2 regions of the Peribacillus sp. FSL H8-0477 genome follow, and region 1 is predicted to be linked to the other one. Evidence: riboswitches for the same ligand, from Rfam matches in the RefSeq annotation. Region 1 holds a riboswitch; the other holds the start of a gene.

What was found. Region 1 has a riboswitch for cyclic di-GMP ahead of MHI18_RS09385 (methyl-accepting chemotaxis protein). Riboswitches for the same ligand answer to the same signal wherever they lie in the genome.
Region 2: it holds a riboswitch for cyclic di-GMP, as region 1 does, so the genes downstream of both, MHI18_RS20150 (globin-coupled sensor protein) here and MHI18_RS09385 (methyl-accepting chemotaxis protein) in region 1, are expected to answer to the same signal.

The regions. Positions count from the first base shown of each region.
Region 1 covers NZ_JBBODE010000001.1:1,832,698-1,844,592, forward strand. The annotation lists gene MHI18_RS09360 (S-adenosylmethionine:tRNA ribosyltransferase-isomerase) at 1-701, opposite strand, end outside; gene MHI18_RS09365 (SDR family oxidoreductase) at 691-1,434, opposite strand; gene MHI18_RS09370 (cupin domain-containing protein) at 1,515-2,090, shown strand; gene MHI18_RS09375 (sodium:solute symporter family protein) at 2,427-3,932, opposite strand; gene MHI18_RS09380 (SDR family NAD(P)-dependent oxidoreductase) at 3,954-4,700, opposite strand; gene MHI18_RS09385 (methyl-accepting chemotaxis protein) at 4,717-6,438, opposite strand; cyclic di-GMP riboswitch class I at 6,595-6,678, opposite strand; gene MHI18_RS09390 (YwaF family protein) at 6,800-7,513, opposite strand; gene shc (squalene--hopene cyclase) at 7,635-9,521, shown strand; gene MHI18_RS09400 (glycosyl hydrolase family 18 protein) at 9,606-10,646, opposite strand; gene MHI18_RS09405 (tetratricopeptide repeat protein) at 10,668-11,150, opposite strand; gene MHI18_RS09410 (GNAT family N-acetyltransferase) at 11,168-11,623, opposite strand; gene MHI18_RS09415 (hypothetical protein) at 11,662-11,895, opposite strand, start outside.
Region 2 covers NZ_JBBODE010000002.1:1,713,452-1,725,346, forward strand. The annotation lists gene MHI18_RS20095 (DUF3900 domain-containing protein) at 158-1,228, opposite strand; gene MHI18_RS20100 (metallophosphoesterase family protein) at 1,335-1,823, shown strand; gene MHI18_RS20105 (globin-coupled sensor protein) at 1,967-3,262, shown strand; gene MHI18_RS20110 (potassium channel family protein) at 3,304-3,654, shown strand; gene kynU (kynureninase) at 4,461-5,747, shown strand; gene MHI18_RS20120 (amino acid permease) at 5,771-7,159, shown strand; gene kynA (tryptophan 2,3-dioxygenase) at 7,176-8,015, shown strand; gene kynB (arylformamidase) at 8,031-8,660, shown strand; gene MHI18_RS20135 (DUF6440 family protein) at 9,121-9,306, shown strand; gene tatA (twin-arginine translocase TatA/TatE family subunit) at 9,381-9,590, opposite strand; RNA gene ssrS (6S RNA) at 9,782-9,978, shown strand; cyclic di-GMP riboswitch class II at 10,123-10,204, shown strand; gene MHI18_RS20150 (globin-coupled sensor protein) at 10,217-11,515, shown strand; gene wrbA (NAD(P)H:quinone oxidoreductase) at 11,817-11,895, shown strand, end outside.

The DNA of each region.
Region 1 (11,895 bases):
ATTGTTTCTTGGGGAATGTCGTACCTCTCTATATTTTCTTTAGGGGAGAGTTGATCATTATCGTTCAAATAGGAAAGCCCAGTATGAAGCTGTAAATAAGAAAGCTGTATTCCTCTTTTCTGCAAATCCAGCAGCATCTCCCAGCTAAATGCTCTTCCAGCTGAAGCCAATTCCACTGAACCTGGTACCGTTCCATATACATTTTGGTAATAATGGAGATCCCATGACTCTTCGATATATTCATAGCGAATGGGTTCACCTAAGCTATACACATGCTGAAAAAGAGACAACCCGCTAATTGAGAAGCGAAGTACGAGTAGTGGTGAGTCCCGTTTTCTGTCTATTACAACGGCAAATAGTTCGTCGGAAAATTGGAGGCAATCACCAATTTCCACATTATCGAATAGTACTAAGGCTTCCCAACTTGTTTCGCTTAAGCAGCGAGCTAACCTCACCTCTATTTCTTGATTATGGATGGTTGCCCGGAGCGCAGCCGGGATGGTACGACTGTTATTCAACACAATCATGTCACCTGGTTTTACATAATCAGCTAAATGATTGAAAGAATCATGAATCACTTTGCCAGATTTTCTATCTATCGTCATCATTCGGACATGATCTCTTCTAACACCGCGCCGTTCAGGTGGAAACGCTGCGTGTAGTTCATGCGGGAGGGTAAAGGTTTGTGTGTTAATCTGCATAGCTGCCCCGCCCTTCTCTGAATTCGACTGCCTCTAGCCGTTGTCCATTTACGGTCCGAGCCTTCTCTGAAGCAAGAAAGAGAAAGACATCACACACATCTGCGGGATGATTTATAGGGTACGTACAATCTGGAACTGCTAATGCATGCATGTCAGTATCCATTTCCCCTGGATCTACCATATTAATTCTGACCCCCGTACCACTCACTTCATCTGCCCATGTTTGCGTTAATCCTTCTATAGCAAACTTTGAAATACCATAAGCACCCCATCCAGCGTAACCAGTGCTTCCTGCTTCTGAGGTAACATTGATAATAGATCCTCTGCCTTTCTGAAGCATACTTGGAAGAACACGTTTGGTCATTAAAAAGGGGCTTACCGTATTTGTTCTCACAACGTCGTGATAATCCTCTTCAGGATAATCTACTAAATACGGCATCGGACTCGGTCCTAGAACCGAAGCATTATTAATTAAAACATCCACCCTGCCAAATTCTTTTTCAATACATGACGCAAATTTCTCCACATCTCTTCCTATAGATAGGTCCCCGGCTACAGCTAGAACGATCGCCCCTAATTCCTCGGCTTCCGCTTTAACCTGGAACAGTAACTCCTCATTCCTTGCACACAGTGCCAGACACGCTCCCTTTTTTGCAAAAGCTAGAGCGAGCTCTCTCCCTAGTCCTTTTGAGGCACCCGTGATGATAACGACTTGGTTAGATTTTGTTTCCATTTATTATTCCCCTTTCCATCTACTGATTTATACCTTTATCTTACGCGCAGGATAAGGCAGCAGCATCGCCAATAAGATGGATGATTTACTACAACTTTAGTCGTACGTGGTTTTACTCAAGCAAGAAAGGGAACATATATAGAAAAAAGCTGGAGGTGCCTATGGATAGTCATAGTCTTCTTTTTAAGGATGATGGAATCATCCCCAACAACCCCGATCTACCTGTTCTTATTTACAAACATGCATTTGGAAAAGGAAATGAGATAGAAGAAAGATTTTACAAAAACAATTGGAGAAACAGCTGGGAAGGAGGAGTTTTTGATTATCACCATTTTCATAGCAATACTCATGAGGCCCTTGGTGTGATGCAGGGCACAGCGACCATTATGCTTGGCGGTGAACAAGGACAGTCTATTGAAGTGAAAACAGGTGATGTAATGATCCTCCCCGCAGGTACTGGACATAAATGTATCCTGGCAAGCCCTGATTTCATGGTTCTCGGCGCTTATCCAAATGGGATGAATTACAATTTAAAAACCGGTGAATCTAGAAATCGCCCTGAGGTGATTTCGGAAATAAAGCAAGTCCCCTTGCCAGATTATGACCCTGTATTCGGGAAAAATGGTCCTTTATTATCGGAATGGTTAAAAAAATAAAAAGAAAAGACTGTAGACAAAATCGGGTGGAAACCCGAGTTTGTCTACAGTCTTCTTTGGTTTTCTAAATCGGCAGTTGATTTCCGTTCCAGGCGTTTCTCTTTCCGTGGACGGGCGATGAGCCCGTAGGAATCTTCACGCCAACACCCAAATCAACGGTCTTTCTACATTTAATTTGGATTTTAGTCCGACGGTCAAATGAAAACACGTGCTACCCAAGAGCGGATTTAGGTGGAGATCCATTCAAATCGGGGGAATTGCGAAGAAATAGTAAGTAGAACAAAAGCTAAAACGCCATAAGAAGTCAGAGCACCTTATAAGGAGCTCTGACTTCTTTTAACATACGTTGTCTTCTGGAATGATTTTATCTTTATAATCTTGTAGTTCATCTAATGACTTATCTTTCTCAATACGGTGCATTTCTAGTACTTCTTCCGTTGGTGGAATAATCAAGCTGACCACGACAATCGTCAATCCTGAAATCACTGCCCCTGAGAATGCAGGCATATGCCATAGTTCAGATAAGAGACCAATGAAACCTGTTGAGTCTGATACAGTACCTGGAACTGAAAATACCGAAGTAACAATATAATAGGCAAGTCCTACGGTAATACTTGCCCAAACCGCCGGTGTACTTACGCGTTTCCAAAACGGCCCTAAAACTAATGGCCAGAATAATGTAACAAAGACAATATCCCATGCCAAGTAAGCTAGATCAATTACCTTTTGGAAGCCAAGTGATAGAATCAAGCCAAGTGCTGCACAGACTACGATAACCAGCCTTGAAAAAAGCAGCAATTTTTTTGGATCTGGATTTGGATTGATAAAATCGAGATAAATATTTTTGGTAATGATACCTGATGATGCTACATAACAAGCTGCTAATGTCGACATTCCCATGGCCGCCATTGCTGTAAGGAAAATTCCTGACACAATCGGTGGGAAATAGCCTTGAGCAAAAGCGAGCATTAATGTTTCTGGATTTGTACTATCTGGGAAAATCATTTTGAATGATTCACCAAGCATTCCCGGAATCCAACTGATTGCAATGACTACCGAACCAGCAATAATCATGCTTAAGTAGGCAACTCTCGGATTTTTAGCTGCGGCGACTCTTTGTCCCAAATCAGCTGCTGGAATATCGCCTAGAGCCAAAATCAAGTAGAGCGACCAAAAACCTGCTCCCCCTTTTTCAAAGAGGTGACTAACATTCCACCAATTCGGATTAAAGATAAACTCATCATATTGAAAGAACACGACCAGTGCGATACCAAGAATGCCGGCAATCGCAAATATTCCTTGGACAATCTCAGTATAGGCAACTGCCCATAACCCGCCCACAACAGAATACACGACGGTTAGTGAAACAAATAAAATCGCGGCCGGTACAAAATCTATCGTAAAAATGGCTTGAATAATATAAGTCCCACCAACCGTCAATGCTCCTGCATTGAATAATCCAAAAGCAATGGCCATTAAACTACCTGTATAAGCTCCCAGTTTTTTAGATCCATACCGTAAGCCATAATAATCGGCGATGGTCCATCCTTTCAATCTTCTTAGCGGCTTTGTCCAGATTAATGCACCAAGAATCATACATGTACCAAGACCAGCCATTGTAGCCGTACCTTCAAATCCACCATCTGTATAACCAGAACCTACAGCTGCAAAGAAGAATGGTGCAGCAAGCAAAGCTGCAATCAGACTGCCCGTTACAACATACAGCGGCATACTCCATCCGGCTACAATCAGGTCTTCTGCTGTTTTTATCCGTTGATACCCTTTGAAACCTATATAATAAATAAATACTAAATAAAGACAAAATATTACGATTGCACTCACTATTGAACCCTCCGCTGTTTATTAGCCATTCATAACTACTCCGCCATTCGGACTGATAATTTGTCCTGCGAAGAAATTAGCTTGCTCCGATGCTATAAAGAGGATGGTCTGGGCAATCTCCTCAGGCTTTGCCAAACGTTGTAATGGGTACTTACTCGCTTCTTCCTCAATATAATTTTCACCAAACGCTTCTAGGATATCTGTCAGCGTGCCGCTTGGTGCTACAGCATTTACATTAATCTCAGGGGCTAATTCCCTCGCGAGTGCTTTTGTAAAGGCATTGATTCCGCCTTTCGCTGCTGAGTAATGGGTAAAGTCCTCACACCCAAGGCTTCCTAAATCTGAAGAGATATTGATAATTTTACCGCTCCCCTGAACCTTCATCCGCTTGGCCGCTTCTCTCGCGTTATAAAAAGTACCGTACAGATGCACCTTAATCATCTTGTCCCACATATCATCGGACATCTCGGTAATTGGCGACTCCTGCGCAAACCCTGCATTGTTGACAAGAATATCCAAACTCCCTAATTGTTCGTCCATATAGCTGAACATCTCAGAAACTTGTTTAGAATCTGCGACATCTGCTCGATATTTATAGGCTTTCACACCATAAGTCTCGGCCTGTTCCCGAACAGCCTCCGCTTCTTCGTCACTTCCTATGTAATTGATTAAAACATTTGCTCCAGCTTTGGCAAAGGCAAGCACCGCTGCTTTACCAATGCCTTTACTTGAGCCGGTTACTACAACTGTCTTATTGCAAAAGTTCATAGCTCCCCCTGCTTTCTTAAATTTTGAAATGGCCGATTAGTATTTGTAATTCCTCAGCTGTTTTTCCTAACGAATCAGAAGTTGCCTTTATCTCTTCCATTGATATCAACTGTTCACGACTGGCTTCGGAAACATTGGTAGAGAATTTCGCTGTATTCTCTGCAGTGGCCTTCATTTCATTAACCGATGCGGCAACCTCTTCAGAAGAAGCAGATATTTCTTCAGATGCGGCAGATACTTCTTGAATTTGCAGGGCAACTTTTTCAGTTGATTCAAAAATCCGTTCAAAAATGGAACCGGCCTCGTTCGTTAGAGTCAAGCCTGCTTCCACATCTTTTTCACCTTTATCCATGACTTGAATGGAGTATGAAGAATCAGTTTGAATGACCCGAATTAGATCCGTAATTTGTACAGCTGAATTTGATGATTGTTCTGCCAGTTTCCTTACTTCATCAGCCACGACAGCGAAACCTTTACCATGTTCACCTGCACGAGCTGCTTCAATCGCTGCATTAAGAGCAAGTAAGTTCGTTTGATCAGCAATTTCAGATATGATTTTGACAAAACTGCTGATCTTCGCTGTATTATCATTTAATTTACCTATGACATTTCCGATTTGATGTACTGATTCATGGATGTTTTGCATCTGATCTATTAGTCGGTGCACAATTTCATTTCCTAATTGTGCCTCATTTGACGTATGAACGGAAGATTCCGATACGATCAAGGATGAACCGGCAATTTTTTGTATTCCAAATGCAGTTTCTTCAATTGCAGCGACACTTTCCTCCGTTGTCTGTAAGGTGGTTTCATTTCCACGTGCCACTTTCGTAATATCTTCAGACACTTTCATCGAATAGTCATACGTTTCAGAAGCATTAGCAGAAAGTTCTTCCGCAGAGGCAGCCAAATAGCTTGATGTATCATGAATATTAGTGATTAGACCATGCAAACTCGAAACCATTTCTTGTACAGAATGCGAAAGCTTGCCAACTTCATCATCCGTATTAACTGCTTTTATCGTAGCCGTTAAATCACCCTTCGCGACACTATCAGCAACTTCAACTACGAGGCCCAGCGGTTTTAAAAGACGTTTCAATACAAAATGGATCACAACCAGAATCACAATTAACCCCAATACCCCTATGACTACTTGATTAATAATTGATTTTTTTACAATATTGTTAATATAATCTGCCGAATAATCGATCCCAATAACAGCAATAACCTGTCCGTTATTCTCGATGGGAGTAAATACTGTTCTCCAGGATCCAAACGTATCCTTGAAAATATCAGTCACCTCTGATTTACCTGATTCCATTGCTTGTTGAGCCGTTTTTAAATGAATGGGCGCAATATCCTCAAATACTTCACCTGCTTTATAAATCTCATTTAAATTACTTGTATAGCCTATCGGCGTAACTTTATCTCCATCGACACTCCAGATATAGCTCCAGCTCATAATTCCCTGCTCTTTTTGAATCGAATCAAGGTCACCTTGTATTTTTTTAAAGGTTGAATTTGTTGTACTCGATGACTTGCTTAAAGTTTCTATCGCAGTCGAATTTAATGTCTTTTCTGTTAATAACCCCACACTTGTCAATTCCTGTTTTAAATCTTCTTGAAGTCTTAATTCCAACATATATATGCTTGTAGTTGAAAGAATTACGGTTAGCAAACATACGGTAACTAACACGATGACCATGATTTTGTAGCGTAACGATTTTTTATTAAACATCTTATTTCCCCCTTTTAGTGATTGACTGACATGATGTAAACAAATGCTAAACAAGACACATGATCACTAAAAGTACTGTATATATAATCCAAGCTGCCGGCAAAATAAAAAAAAAGCACCAGAAGAAGGTGCAGTGTATAAACCCATGGTAACTTGTACGGCAACCCGGCTGCCCTAGCACTATGCGGTAGGCCCGTGGCTTTGCGTCTCCACTTTTCAATGGATTTGCTATTTACACAATACATTTATAAAGTAATCTTTGTTTCTTAAAAACGAAGAGCACATTTTTTATTATATCGGCAGTTTTTATAAGAATTTCACTCTTTTTTTAAAGATTATAGGTCTATTCTCTCTGTTTATTTCATATTTTTTTCACATTCCCCCTGAGTAAATTCCATAAAATGAAAAAAACGCTCAGTGCTACTATTTCCATCGAAAGAATATACCAAGGATAGGGACCAAGTAGATCAAGGACACTTCCACTACCTGGCTTCTCCCGCAGAAACATATAATTACCACCGAGTTGATCATTTATCAACCATATAAAAGGCAGGAGAATATTTAAAGTAAGCATGGTTCCTCCAATTCCTCTTAGCGTGGGCCGATAACCTTTTACCCAAGTAAAATAGAGAGCCGTTATAATAATGCCTATATGTGTATAAAAAAAGTGAAAGTACCGAAAATGCGGAAAGCTCCATTCCATTACAGGGGTCAGCATGGCTTGAATAGCACCGCCAATTCCGGCAAATAAAACAAACTGATATAAATAGCGATTCCCCGTCCATAACAGCACGATTGTCACCATAAGACTAAGACTGCATAACTCTAGAGGAAGAGATTGTCTAAAATGCCATTGCTCCGTCGTAAAGAGCCACATGTGGTATAACCCTTCTATAATTAGCAGGGTGACAGCAAAGATTTTTTCTAACCACAGACATCTTGTCGTATTTACACTACGCCCTTTTAATATGAAGAGACCTATTATGAGTAGTCCTAATGCCGCTAGAGCCCATACATGGTCTACGGACCAAAAGATAAACTGATGGTCATCACTATCCCCTATAAATCTATCCATCTCAGCTTCTTCCCCTTTACCTATATGATAGAAAACAGCTTTTGTATCAAGTGTTTTTTCGTATATTAGCTTTGAGATGAGAATATACATATTCGTGACGTCTTATAAAAGGAGTGATCGAATGCAGCATGTCCAGCCAGAGATAAACCGTCTTACGGCTATTCTTCAGAACAGCCAAGGAAAAGATGGCTCATGGCATGACCCATTCGAAACAAATATTGTAGTCGATGCCTATATGATTATTTTACTAAGAGTTCTAGAGATCAATGACGAAAAGTTAATACAATCATTAGTCAAACGAATTGAAAGCAAACGCGAAAACGGTGTATGGAAACTCTTTGCGGATGAAAAGGATGGAAACCTTTCTCTTACCACAGAAGCCTACTATGCGCTTCTTTATTCAGGGTTAAAGAACAAAGAGGATCCAGATATGCGAAAAGCACGGCGATTTATCCTTGAAAAAGGCGGACTAAAGCAGACTAAGATGTTTACAAGATTAATGCTTACGGTCACAGGTCAATATAAATGGCCATTACTTTTTCCTATTCCCATAGAAGCTGTTTTGCTTCCGCCGACTTTTTTTGTGAATATGTTTGATATTTCCATCTATGCACGAGTTCATTTTATGCCGATCGTCCTGCTCGGGGAAAAGAAATTTCAGGTAAAAGGTGTGAATGCCCCAGATTTAAGTGATTTACATCAAAGCAGAAGCTCTGATCATGAGTGGGAGGAGATACGTTCAAACGGCTATCGTTCTCTATTTTCGAGTCTTCAAACCAGTACAGCAGCCTTAATTGGGCTGCCTTCTAAGCTGAAATCACTTGCTGTTGATTCAATTGAACAATATATGTTAAACCGTCTTGAACCAGACGGAACACTCTATAATTATTTTAGCTCTACTTTTTTTATGATTATCGCACTCCTTTCCCTTGGCTATTCAAAAAAGGATCCGGTAATCATTAAGGCAGTGGAAGGACTAAAAGCAATGGCTTCTTCTATTGATGGTCAGGTGCATATTCAACATACAACCGCAAACGTTTGGAATACAGCATTAATCAGCTACGCCTTACAGGAATCTGGTCTTTCTTCTTCAACACCGTCGATCAAAAAAGCAACTGCCTATTTATGCAAAAAACAGCATGTGAAATATGGGGATTGGGTCATTCACAATCCAAACACAGCACCCGGTGGCTGGGGATTTTCCGATTTAAATACTATAAACCCTGATGTAGATGATACAAGTGCTTCACTGCGGGCACTCCATCCCGTCTTTGTCTCAAATCCTGATCATCACAATTCCTGGGAGCGAGGCGTGACATTTCTTCTTTCTATGCAAAATGACGATGGCGGCTTTCCCGCTTTTGAAAAAAATGTCGACAATGAATTATTAAGCGTGCTCCCTGTCGAAGAAGCAAAATATATTTTAACAGATCCTTCTACACCAGATTTAACAGGCAGAGCGTTAGAATTTTTATGTAAGTATGCGGGCCTCCAAATGCCCAATCGATCGATAAAAAAGGCAGCAGATTGGCTTCTTCTTCATCAGGAAAAGGATGGTTCATGGTATGGAAGATGGGGAGTTTGTTATATTTATGGCACATGGGCAGCACTTACTGGCTTAGCTGCTTCGGGTTATTCCACAAATCCTGCAATCAGCAGGGCAGTCAAATGGCTTAAAAGTATCCAACACCAAGATGGAGGATGGGGTGAATCTTGCTACAGTGATATCAAAAAAAAGTATGTACCGCTTGGAACTAGTTCGTTAACTCAAACAGCATGGGCATTGGATGCTTTGATTGCGGTGTCAGCCAAGCCAAGTGCCTCCATAGAAAAAGGGATTGCCTACCTGATCCGTGAAGGCAAAAAAAATGATTGGACTACTTCTTATCCAGCTGGACAAGGACTAGCAAACTTCCTATATATTCATTACCATAGCTATCAGCACATCTTCACGCTGCTTACGCTTGCCCATTACCGGGAAAAATACCTCAATAACTCAACTAACTAGTGTTCTACTCGAAAAAACTCTCCTTAGTAAATAGGAGAGTTTTTTTTAATACAGTACCCTCAGTCTGAGATTTTCGACACGTATCTATTTCGACAGCTTACTAGTAATCATGTTCCAGTACTGTTCATCTTGATTGTGGCCTAATCTCCAGATACCAATTCCCTTTAAATTTTCTGCGTTTACTACGTCTAATTTATAGGAAAGACTTTGAGCATTTTCAAACCAAACAATATGTCGAACACCCTTACCGTCTTTATAAGAAAAATTCGGAGTTTTTGTAACCCGGTCAAAAATAATTTTCACTTTATATTTTTTTGCTAGCTTCATTGATTCCTCATAGGTTCTTGAAACAGTCTTCCCCTTTGTACTCCAGTCATACCCATAAGAACCAATACCAAGCAGGATTTTATCAGCTGGAACAACCGTTTTCGTGTAGGCAACGACTTTCTTCACCCAGCCAATGGAAGCAACTGAACCCGGTAAGCTAGATTTGTAGTGTTCTTCATAGGTCATGATTAATAGGTAATCGACATACTTTGCGACGGCTTTATAGTCATAGGCATAGTTCCAAGTCATCAGGGGGTGATCAGCTGTTTTAGGCTGCAATGACACCGATAGACTAAACCCTTTAGGCTTTAAAACTTCAGCTAATTCCTTTATAAGCTTCGTATATACGTTTCGATCTGAGCCTTGTACATTCTCAATATCAATATTGACGCCTTTGTAGTGATCTTTTTTAAGAATAGCCAGTGTATTCTTAGCAAATCTCGTTCGATTTGTTTTACTGTTTAGTAGTCTATGAGCATTTTCACGATTAAACTCATTCCCTATCATCAACGTCGCGTTCATGTTTCTTTCATTAGCTAACGTAATTTGCTCCTTGGCCGAAGTACCTCTTATTGTTCCTAACCCATCAACAACATGTGTAGCCGCAGCAATAGAAGTCAACATTTCAGAATGTTTATTCATGACTTTATACGAACTGACATCTAACTTATTGTACTTCACTGTAAATCCCAGTACCTCTTTCTTCACTGTTTTAGCCTCAGCATAGGAAACAGTACCAAAGAAAACGATAACCACGAGGAATAGTGTAATCATTTTTCGTACTAATCGATCATTCATTTGTATTTCCTCCATGTCTCGTTACTCCCAGACAGTATCTAATTTATCTGCATAAAAACTTAGCGCCTTCCGATATCGTTTAATTTCCTCATCGTTGGTTGTATCAACTAACTGGTTAATTAGAATCTCCATTGCCTGATGATGCTCATTACTATTAAAAAGTGTAAGTGCATAAAACACATGAAGAGCCCGATTATCCGGAAATAGTTTACGTGCCTTCTCTAATGTTTCTTTCGAGTTTGCATACTCTCCAACTGTTCGGTATGTACTTCCTAGACCTAAGAAAGCCGCTTGAGCATCTTGGTTAGGTAAGCCAAGCTCAATTGCTTTTTGATAATATGGAATAGCTCTTCGTTCCATTCCCCTAACATCAAAACTCCAGGCACATTGGTAAACAATCTTTGCATCCTCAGGATATGTCTCAGCCAATTCAATCAGCATTTCGTTTGATTTCACGTAATTCTGCTGTTTTCTCAGTTCTAACGCCTCTGTCAACTTATCCAAATTCTTATAATCCCCTCCTATCTTTGAACCCAAATAGCTTTGGTATAGGCAATATTCATGCCTGCTCGCTGCATATTCCGCTGACTGGCAGAGCCAAATTGGGCTTGTCCAATTATGTAATCACACCCAAGACTGCCGGCTAATTTAAAACGCTCTGCAAGCAATGCGCTTTGGACTCCTCTATTCCGTGCTTCAGGGACAGTTGCTGCCGCTGCTAAATCAGCACATTCACCATTTGTATATAACACAGCAACTCCAACCAGCTCCCCCGCGGCCATTGCTCCCAAAAACCTCCAATTCTGCAGTCCATAAAGAACCTGATTATTCCTTGTGATATCTTCCTTAAGAAAGGAAGGCATCCCAAATCCCCGAACGTAAATATCACCGAATCTGTCAAACTCGTGATCTTCCAATTCCCGAATCATTATCGTTTCTGAAACAGCAGCATAGTTCGCTTTTGTCGAGCCATACAAAAGCGTATGAAAACCGGACTGATAAAAACCTCTTTCTGTTAAAGAAGTATAGACTTCGATGACGCGTGTGTCGGTGTTAATTCAATTCGGCAAGGAATCTCTTTTTCTTTAAAAAAATCAAGGATTTGATTCAGAAAGGGAATAGCCTCCTTACTTAAACCCTTTACCGTATTAAAAGCGGGACCAGGTATATGCTTGACAGAAAAAGCACGAGCACCGCCAAAATCGCGAATATTCACACACATTGGGTTACCTTTACTACTCTGAACAGC
Region 2 (11,895 bases), on a different contig from region 1:
AAATCAAAGGGCGTTCCTAGCTGTTTTTCTAAATATCATGGAAAACACAAAATAGTTACTAAGTTTTACGTGTTTATGGTTACTAATGATTTCAACAATGTATATGATTTATATTGGATATTAAACTGAAAATCCTTACTTCCATTACCTTCAGAACTTATTCCACATTACCTTTTTTTCGTATCTTCTCCAATACATCCTCAAGCTCATCAGGCTTTAGAAACTCAATGGGCGAGACGCTTTTTTCGAAAGAAACAGTGTCAGATTCAATGATGGTTACATATTTTCCATTTAGTTTGGCAATGTGTACGGCGTCGCCAAAGTCGGCGAGAAGTCCGTTCACCGCAATATGGTCCAGTTTTAATTTTAATGGAATTTCTGGTGTGTGTTCAATGATTTGAGCAGCCGCTTCAACAATTTCTGTGTGGGAGAAGTGTTCTTGAATCTCTCTCTTTTCACTGGCTGCCCAAACCTCCATGGCTTGATCGAGTTTTTGGCGTTCCTCGGTTTGCTCTGGGTAAATGGTATTGATTTGTTCGTATACCATTTCCATGACCTGATTTTTGACGATCTCAGGCATAGATTCCCCATATTCAACAAACTTTAAGAAGTCCTCAAAATAACGAGCATGAGATGATTGGTGGATCTTAATTTCTCCAGACTCTACAATTCCCTCTTCCGGCATGAAAGGGTACTGAATGGATTTCATATTTTTGGTTGTAATCGCCATTTCGACATTGCGAATTAAAGTCTGTTCATCAGAAATAGAGGCAACTTTCGGTTCAAAATCACATTTTAATAGGAAGATAAAGTTTTCATCTAGATAGCTGCTTAGCTTTGCGGAGGCAACGAGAAAGACTCCGCCTCGAACAGCACTTGTATCAAGATAGGAAATGACAAATTGTTCATTTTCTTGATAAAACATATCTTTTGTATCTGCATTGCGGACGCGGTTAAATAAATTATAGTTAGGGTTTGAATCCAGTTCATGTCCTTCTTCAACAATAAAGTGACCGACTTTGGTTGGTACCTGTTCTGCTTTTGGGTGACGATCGACTTTGCGTTTGCTGATTTTCATCAGCTCTCCATCTAGGAAACCTTTTAACGGACTATTTTCATATTCTTCATGATCAAGGGTTTGAAAATGCTTGTAGCGTTTATCCGCTTGTTCTCCCTTACCATCTACTGTAACGACGTAAAAGGACAGGTATTGTATAGTAAAATCCATTTAATTCACCTTTTTTCTAAAAAGTAGCTCACACTAGTATAAAAAGGTTATTGAAATCCGTCAAACGAATTTAGCTGGAATGAAGTATTAAAGCGGGGGTGTTTTTATGAGGGTGATTGTTTTATCTGACACACATATACCAAAACGTGCCAAGGAGCTTCCATCTGAATTAGTCCAAGAATTAAAGCAGGCAGATTTGATTATTCATGCAGGTGATTGGCAGACGATAGAAGTGCTGGATATGCTCAGGCCATACGGACCTATTGAAGGAGTATACGGGAATGTTGATTCCGAACATATTAAACAGCAATTCCCAGATAAGAAGTTACTCGAAATAAAAGGGTTTAAAATTGGAGTTGTTCATGGTCATGGACAAAAACAAACGACAGAAAAACGAGCCCTCGCTGCTTTTTCAGAGGAATCTTTAGATTTGCTCATATTTGGCCATTCTCATATACCAGTAAAAAAACAGATAGGCGGGATGTGGGTGTTTAATCCGGGTTCGCCTACTGATAAACGGAGACAGCCATCCTTTTCTTTTGGGATATTGGAAATCACAGATACATTAGAAATTAATCACCTATATTTTAAATAATTACTTTCCTTTAAATCCAGATTAAAATAAGTGTTGTTTTGGTTAAATTGTAAGTTTTATACTATTATTCTAGAATATTCTCTTCATAATCTGTATACTATAACAGTTACTGTGATTAGGCTATATCAAGGAGAGAAGTATCTATGAGAAATTTACTAACTAGACCTAAGTTAGAGCAAAGAAACTATGATCAATATGAAAAGGATGTTTATATTGATGTCGATGGTCATCAGGATGTTAGTCAGCAAATCCACATGATTCATCTAACTACAAAGGATTTATGTATGATTCGTTCTCTACAGCCTGTTATTGAAGACCATCTACAAGACATGGTGACAAATTTTTATAAAAACCTTTCGAATCGAGCGGCATTAATGGATATTATTAACCAACAGAGTAGTGTCGATCGTTTAAAGAAAACACTCATTAAGCATATTTATGAAATGTTTTCAGGAAAGATTAATCATGATTATATCAAACAGCGTACAATCATTGCCCATGTTCATGTGCGAATCGGTCTTGAGCCAACATGGTATATGTGTGCTTTTCAGGATTTACTGCTGTCTGTAAATACTATAATTACACCCAATATGCAAACAATTAAGGAATATTCGGAGGTCATGGCAGCTATTACGAAAATCTTCAACCTAGAGCAGCAGATTGTTTTAGAGGCCTACGAGCAGGAAAATAAACGGATTAGGCAAGGGATTGAAGATAAACAATTAAATCTCAAAGTAAATGTAAATAGTTCTGCACAGGAATTAGCCGCTATCAGCGAGGAGACGAGCTCATCTTCTATTGAAATTAACCATAAATTAACGGATATTCGTTCTCTAACCTCAACTGGGTTGGATATAGCTATTGAAACCGAGAGAAAATCGAAGGAAGGGGCAGCTCGGTTAAAACAGGTAGAGCAAATTATGAATCAATCACAGCTTCATATGCAGAAAATATCTGCTGATATGAGCAACTTAACGGAGACTTCGAAGCAAATTAACAGTATTGTCACCGTGGTAACCTCTATCGCAGAACAAACCAATTTACTTGCATTAAATGCAGCAATAGAAGCAGCTAGAGCAGGTGAGAATGGGCGAGGGTTTGCGGTAGTAGCTGATGAAGTTCGTAAGCTGGCTGAGTCAACTAAGAAATCCGTTTCGGAGGTATCAACCTTAATAAAAGCCATTCAAACTTATACGGAAACCATACATGAATCGATATTATCGGTAAATGGCGATATTAAGCACGGTACAGAAGAATCTATTGAAACGAACTTATTTTTCGCTCAAATACTAGATTCTATGTTTCAAATGAAAGACCAGAATGTAAGAATAGCAGATGAAATGGTTGATTTGACTTCAATTTTTGAGGGGATTAACCAGGCGTTTGAACAGGTAGCCACGTCTTCTGACCAATTGACACAACTTACTTCTTCATTATAAAATACACGCTTAACCTTTTAATTTTAGTAAGGAGTTAGTTGATGATCTCATTTATACTTACCTTAAAACGGCTTGTAACGGCGCTTATACATGCCTTCAAGGAAAAAGAGTTTCAAGTCTTGTTTTTTCTTATTTTGCTAACATTGGTATCAGGTTCCATCTTCTACTCAACGGTTGAAAATCTTGCTGTACTTGATGCCCTATATTTCAGTGTGATGACCTTAACAACGGTTGGGGACGACAGTTTTACTCCAAGCACCACATTTGGAAAACTATTTACGATGGTGTATGCCATTGCAGGAATAGGGCTTATGTTTGGGTTCATTAGTAAGATTGCCTTCAGCATGCAAAGCGGCTACCTAAACAAAGATAAAAAAGAAGACCAAAAGTAAACCCACTATTTATAAGGGTTTGCTTTTTTTGGTTTTGTAAAAGAATGGGCCGAATAATCCCCATTTTATAGAAAGATGATGTTACTTGATCAGCCGTTTATATAAAAAAAGAGCTATTTTAAATAGATTTCTCTTTTTTGGGGTTTAAAAGTGAGTAACTAACCAGAGTTGGAAGTCCAATCAAGTGGTAATGGGTAAGGGCCGAATAAAATCGAAAATGGGCCGAATAACCCCCATCTTACAGAAAGATGATGTTACTCGAGAAGCCGTTTATATGAAAAAACAGCTTTTTTAATAGGTTTCTCTCGTTTTTGGGGTTTAAAAGTGAGTAACTATCCAGAGTTGGAGTAGAAAGGGGAAGGGCCGAATACATAGCAGAATGGGCCGAATAAAAGGCTGGAAGGGCCGAATATATTAAAGAATGGGCCGAATAAAATTGAAAACGGGCCGAATAACTTCCGACTGACAGAAAAATGATGTTACTCGAGAAGCCGTTTATATGAAAAAGACCTTTTTTAATGGATTTATCCCTTTTTTGATTTAAAAGTGAGTAACTATCCAGAGTTGGAAGTCCTATCAAGCGGTAATGGCCGAATAACCCCCATCTGACAAAAAATGATGTTACTCGAGAAGCCATTTATATGAAAAAGAGCTTTAATCTTTTCTTTTGCATTGATGTAGATTGCGGAATTTGAATAGAGGGTAAACAGGAATTATTCCTCCTCTGTCGAATGTTAGTTATAATCGGCTGGCATTATAAATTTGTGACGCAATCATATAGATGGCTTTTATGAAAACGGAGGGATATCATGAATAGGCAGTTTGAAGCTTCAAAGGAATATGCAATACATTTAGATTTAATTGATCCACTGGCATCCTTTAGGGATGAATTTTATCTTGATTCAGAGACAATTTATCTGGATGGGAATTCTTTAGGGCTCCTTTCAAAGCGAGCTGAAGCAAGTCTACTCTCGTCACTGGATGATTGGAAACAATATGGAATTGATGGCTGGACAAAAGGGGAAAATCCGTGGTTTACTTTTTCCGAAAGGCTCGGTGCTTTGATGGCTCCATTGATTGGAGCAGAAGCTAATGAAGTAATAGTCACTGGGTCGACAACGATGAATTTACATCAATTGACAGCCACGTTTTATCACCCGTCAGGACGCAGGACTAAAATTCTTGCCGATGAGTTAACGTTTCCAAGTGATATTTACGCTTTGCAGAGCCAGTTGAAGCTGCGTGGATACGATTCAGAACAGCATCTCATTCAAGTGAAGAGCCGGGATGGTCGTATATTGGAGGAAGAGGACATTATCGCATCAATGACGGATGAAGTTGCCTTAATTATTCTTCCAACCGTTCTTTATCGCAGCGGACAAATTCTTGATATCGCTCGTTTAACAAAGGAAGCACATGATAGAGGTATTTTGATAGGGTTTGATGGCTGCCATTCCGTAGGGGCCGTCCCTCACTACTTTGATCGTTGGGACGTTGATTTTGCATTTTGGTGCAACTATAAGCACCTGAATGCTGGGCCTGGCAGTGTTGCAGGATTATATGTGAATAAGAGACATTTTGGTGTTTTACCTGGTCTTACAGGCTGGTTTGGATCAAAGAAAGACAAACAATTTGATATGGAACATATTTTTTCACCAGCAAAAGATGCTGGAGCGTTTCAGATTGGGACTCCGCATATCTTAAGTATGGCGCCTTTAAAAGGATCACTTGAAATGTTTGCGGAAGCAGGTATAGAAAATGTACGTGAAAAATCCCTGAACTGCACACAATATTTTAGTGATTTAATAAAGTCAGAGCTGTCTGGGCTGGGCTTTGAAATGGGGCATCCACTAGAAGATCAGCGGAGAGGCGGTCATATTTGTTTGGAACATATTGAGGCTGCGAGAATCTGTAAATGTCTTAAAGAAGAAAAAATTATCCCCGATTACCGTGAACCTAATATTATTCGGCTGGCTCCTGTTGCCCTTTATACTACATATCTGGAGATGTGGGAGACGGTTCAAGCTTTGAAAAGCATTGTGAAAGACAAGCAATATGAAAAATTTGAAAATAAGCGTGAAGTGATCGCTTAAGAGGTTAGAAAAGGTGATGAAACATGGAAAAAAAACAAGGCGGTTCACTTAAACGTGAACTAAAAACAAATCAATTGACAATGATCGCGATGGGCTGCGCTATTGGAACAGGATTATTTCTTGGCAGCGGTCTGGCCATATCAACGGCTGGTCCAAGTGTACTTATAAGCTATGCAATAGGAGCGTTCATTGTATTGCTTCTGATGGGATGTTTAGCTGAGATGACCGTGGCCTACCCAACCTCCGGATCCTTTGGAACCATTGCTGAGAAATATATCAGTCCCATGGCTGGTTTTCTGGTTCGTTATTCGTATTGGATTGCGAATGTCTTAGCGGTAGGCGTGGAAGTTAGTGCGATTGCGGTATATATGAAATATTGGTTCTCAACGGTTCCTGGAGTCATCTGGATTGTGCTGTTTGCAGCGATTCTTATTTATGTAAATATCACTAGTGTTCATACGTTCGCTTCATTTGAATATTGGTTTTCTATGATTAAAATCAGTGCAATTGTCTTGTTTGTCTTATTAGGAGCGTACGTTCTGCTTGGATCAGATACTCCATCTACAGGGTTCAGTAATTATGTGAATGATGGAGGCTTCATGCCATTTGGTTTGTGGGGATTATGGGTGGCGGTCTTTATCTCGTTATTCAGTTTCCTTGGTACGGAGATGATTGCGGTCACAGCCGGTGAGGCAAAAGATCCGGATGTCGCCGTTCCAAAGGCACTGAAAGCGACTGTTTTCCGCTTATCGACTTTTTATGTTCTTACGATTGGTATTATGCTGCTGATTGTACCTTGGCAGTCAGCCGGGATTGAAGTAAGTCCATTTGTGAAGGTCATGGAAATATTGAATATTCCCGGAGCATCGGGCGTTATGAATTTTATTATCTTAACAGCGGCTCTTTCAGCAATGAACAGTCAGCTTTATGCATCCACTCGAATGATTTTCGCACTTGCACAGGAAAAACAAGCACCGTCTTGGTTTAATCAGGTGAATAGAAAAGGGGTGCCATCTAGAGCTGTCGCTGTTTCTACTTTAGGTGTAATTCTAGCCGCTCTCGTTAAGGTGCTTTCACCCGATACTTCTTACGCCTTCATGATGGGAATTTCAATGTTTGGAGCCATTTTCACTTGGTTTATGATCTTTGTTTCCCATTTGTATTTCCGAAAAAACTGGGGTAAAAAAGGCGGCAGGCAGTTGCCGGTTCGGATGATCGGTTTTCCTTATTTAACAATCTTAGGCGGCTTATTGCTGGCAGCCTTAATGATTTCGACTTGGTTCACACCATCATTTAAAATTGTGCTTCAATTCGGAGTACCATGGCTGATTTTCCTATGTATTGTGTTTAAGATAATGAACTGGACAAAGAAATCATCGCCAACCGACACGAAAAATAAACGAGTGAGCTGACTCACTAGGAGGCTATATCGTGAACCAAGATGATAAGAAATTAGATTCAGGCATTCGGACTGATTTTAAAAAAGAGATGTCATATGGTGATTATTTGCATTTGGACAGCATTCTCTCAAGTCAGCACAGACTGTCTGATCATCACGATGAAATGCTATTTATCATTATCCATCAAACAAGTGAATTATGGATGAAGTTAATTCTCCATGAATTAAAAACCGCAATTGAAAGCATTCAAAAAGATAACTTAGAGCCTTCTTTTAAAATGCTGTCACGGGTTTCGCGAATTCAGCAGCAGCTTATACAATCATGGAGTGTCTTAGCAACCTTGACTCCTGCTGAATATATGGAATTTCGGGATAAACTAGGGTCTAGCTCAGGGTTTCAATCTCATCAAAATCGGCTAATTGAATTTTCCCTTGGACAAAAGAATCCGCAACTGCTAGCGGTATTCCGTCATCAACCAGAACTCGCTGAAACTATGGAAAAAGCACTTGAAGCGCCCAGTATCTATGATGCAGCCATTACGGCACTGGCTGCTAGAGGTCTGCCAATCGATGAAAGTGTGCTGAATCGAGATTTTTCACAAACTTATGAAGTGAATGAAAGTGTTGAAAAGGCTTGGCTGATGGTTTATCAAGACGTTGAACAATATTGGGACTTATATGAGTTGGCAGAAAAACTGATCGATATTGGCAGCCAACAGCAATCTTGGCGATTTAATCATATGACGACAGTGGAAAGAATTATCGGCCATAAAATGGGAACTGGCGGTTCAGCAGGGGTTTCTTATTTAAAACGGGTGCTGGATCAGCAGTTTTTCCCGGAATTATGGACATTGAGAACCAAATTATAAAGGAGGAAATGAAGGATGTCACATTGGATTGATATTTCTCAAGCGTTAAATACCCAAACTGTAGAGTGGCCGGGTGATACCAAATTTGTCTATAAAATTAGTTGTACAAAGGCCGAAAGCGGCTCAGTAAATGTAGGACAATTTACTATGAGTACCCATTTTGGTACGCACATCGATGCACCATTCCACTTTGATGACCACGGCAAAAAAGTTCATGAGCTAGATTTGGATCTTTATATTGGTCCTGCCTTACTCATCGAATGGAATGGAAACGATACACTTAAAGCATCTGACTTTAAAGAAGTCGAATTTGGAGAGGTATCTAGGGTGCTGATTCGAACAAATAGCTGGACAGATCGTTCCGTTTTTCCGCAATCCATTCCGACTATTGATCTTGATTTGCCAAAATTCTTGGCAGAAAAGGGGGTTCGGTTAATCGGTCTAGATTTACCGACAGTTGATCAATTAGACAGCAAAGACCTCCCATCTCATCATGAACTGGCAAAAAACGGTATTCATATTTTAGAAGGTCTTGTTCTGGAGAACATCGAACTCGGCTGGTACGAGTTATCAGCACTCCCGCTTTCATTAACAGGTGCTGATGGGAGCCCAGTCCGAGCCGTGATTCGGAAACTAATTAAATAAAATACTATAAAACCCAATGATGTATGGATTCATTGGGTTTTAATTTAGATTAAGTATTGCAATAATAATCTCGTTAGAATATACACTACAGCTCAGCGATGGCTGCTGAGTGAGAAAAACATATCAATTTATCCTTTAAACGAAGGCACAAATAAAAATATAAAAAAGAAGGTTGTATCTCCAAGGACTAGGTGTTATACTAACATAGCGATGAGCTAATTTGCGTAAGACGCGAGACACTAAGCTTCGGCTTAACGTAGGGATGTGGCCCAACGGTCTTTCGCCGCAAACGCATCAGACGCCTGCATTTATGCAGGCGTCTTTCTTTTTGTTTTAAAAAACAGACCCTACGAGGTCTGTTTTTTTTTGTGTACACATAGGTTGAAAAAGGAATTATTTTACATATAGTGGTAATATCAAAAGAAGCTGTTTCAACAAACCGAAAAGGAAGTGGGTTTTAGTGGCAGATAAACGGTTTGAGGATGTTTATACTCAAGGGAAAATGGAGGTTACCAAAATCATTCGTGATAATGAGACAGGAGTCCTATATATGTTTCATAATGACGGCCTAACTTCTGGGTTAACTGTTAGGGTTGATAAAGATGGAAAACCTTTAGTTGATAAAGATTTTATACCGGTTGAATAATACGACGGCTGCTTCTCTATGTCCTAAAAAATAGAAAGACACAAAATAAAAAACAGACCCAGTGGGATCTGCTTTTATTTTGTTGACACGTCTTTTTTAGCAAGTTCAATATCTTGTTGGACATCGCTTTTTATATCACTAGTAATATCATTCGTGGCTTTTTTGAATTCACGTAATGAGTTTCCAACAGCACGGCCAATTTCAGGGAGTTTATTTGGTCCAAAGATGATTAATGCTAGGACTAAGATAATAATCAGTCCGGGTACCCCAATGTTTGATAACATTATTTAGTTCAACTCCTACATGTTTTAAATCTATGTCCATTATAGCTCTTTGGTAAAAGATTGCAAATAGAAATGGTTTAAAGGCGGAGGAATATACATTTATAAAATCTGCGTGAAAAATATATTAAAAAAAGTTCTGAGTTGGAAGTTTTTGTACTTGTATTTTTCTTTCAGATTGGATATTATACATATACAAGCTGCGTTGTACGTAACGATAATTAAGTTTTAACCTTTAAGTTGTAACAGGGAGTTTTATTATCAAAGCAGGAATGTCAGGCCTCTGCAGTAAATGCACTGAGGACATACAGGATTGCTTTTGCGAGCACCCACTTTTTGACAAAGTGGTCTAAAACTTTCTTACACTATTTACGGCAAAGGCGGCTTCTACTTTAAACACGCAAACCAGTTCCTTTTGGAACTGGTTTTTTTGTGCATTCTAAAGAATGTGTTCAATTTGTTGAGGTCTGGGAAATTTTTCTTTTCATTTGTCTTTCTGCAAAGTAAAATGATAATACTATATAAAAATAACAGACTAAGAAAAGGAAACGTGGATTATTCTTTCGCTAACTGGGCGCTTGAAAGAATAGGAGTGAGTAGCGCAACCGGCCAATAAGGGGATAAATGGAATGTTAGGATTACTAAAGAAGAAATCAGTTAATACCCATTGGTTAGTACAAGGCAATAAAACAGATATCTCTATCAGCGTTACCGATCCAGCTATACTACAGAAATTGAAGATGATCCGCCTTTCTGAATCAGATTTGCACGTAATAAAATGCCTGCAGCCTGTAGTTGAGGAACATATTGACCAATTGGTTGATGACTTTTATTCCACTATTATTGAAGTTCCTGCTTTGAAACATATAATTGAATCGTATAGTATGCTCGAAAAACTAAGGTCAACATTGAAAGTACATGTGATTGAGTTGTTTTCCGGTCATATTGATGAAAAATTTTTAGAAATAAGGGATAGAGTTGCGAAAGCACATTATAAAATTGGATTGCAGCCAGCATGGTATATGGGTGCCTTTCAAAATTTACAAAATTCACTTTTGACAATTATCTGTAATAAAACTGAGGATATTGGAGAACTTCAGCAACTCTTATCGGCTGTTACCAAAATACTTAGTCTGGAACAGCAAATTGTTTTAGAAGCCTATGAACGTCAAAATGCTGAAATGATCCATAATACATATACGCAAGGCAGGCAGGCAATCCAAGGAGAAATTACTGCTGTAAGCAAAGATCTGGTTTCATTGGCAGAGAAGACCATTACATCGGTTGAAACCTTGGTAAACAGTAGTATAGGAGTAAAGAATCAAATGGCAGCTAGCATCGAGCAATCGAATACTGTCCAAGAAATGTCAGTTGAAGGACAGGAAAAGCTAAATGAATTATTGACAAAGATCTATTTGATTAACAATGATACACAAGCCATGACAGACCGTACTCTACAATTAGTCACATCGACTCAACGAATTACAGAGATTGTCCGTATCGTTGAAGAAATCGCGGAAAAAACAAATATGCTTGCCATTAATGCAGCGATTGAAGCTGCTCGAGCGGGCGAACATGGCAGAGGATTTGCCGTAGTATCACAAGAGGTCAGGAAGCTTTCTGAGCAAACAAAGGATTCTGTTTCGGAAATCCGTACACTTATTACTGCTTCAGACGTAAATACGGAGAAAGTGATGGAATCACTTGAACATGTTAAATCGGCCGTACAATCAGGTGTATCGACTTCTAAAGAGACAAAACAGGTTTTTACTCATATAGCTGAATCAATTATTGAAAGTGCTCAAACTTTATCTACCATTGATAGAAAAATGAACGGACTTGTCTACGTGATTGAAGAAATCGGAGAAGCAACAGCAAGCGTTTCAGCTTCAGCGGAACAGTTGGATGGAATAGCTAACAACGGTTAATGTTGCTTGTACAGATGATGGGATCCTGTTGTGATCCTTTTTCTTTTAGTCAAAATTCTTACTAGTGATTTTTGGGGGAGGGTTAACATTGACTACTACCTATGTAAAATGGGGGCAATCAAGAATTAAAATACTTGGGAAAAAATAGCATACTTCCCCAAAAGCACTTAATCATGCGTAAAGACCTTCGTAATAGAAGGTCTTTTTTTTAATTCGTTTAAACTTTTTGAAAAGTGATTACAAATTGCATGGTTTTGGGTAGAAGAAGTGTAACGATACATTCTCTGGAGGTAAAAATTACATGTCTGTAAAATTAGCGATTATCTACTATAGCTCTACCGGAACGAATTATCAGTTAGCCTCTTGGGCCGCAGAAGCAG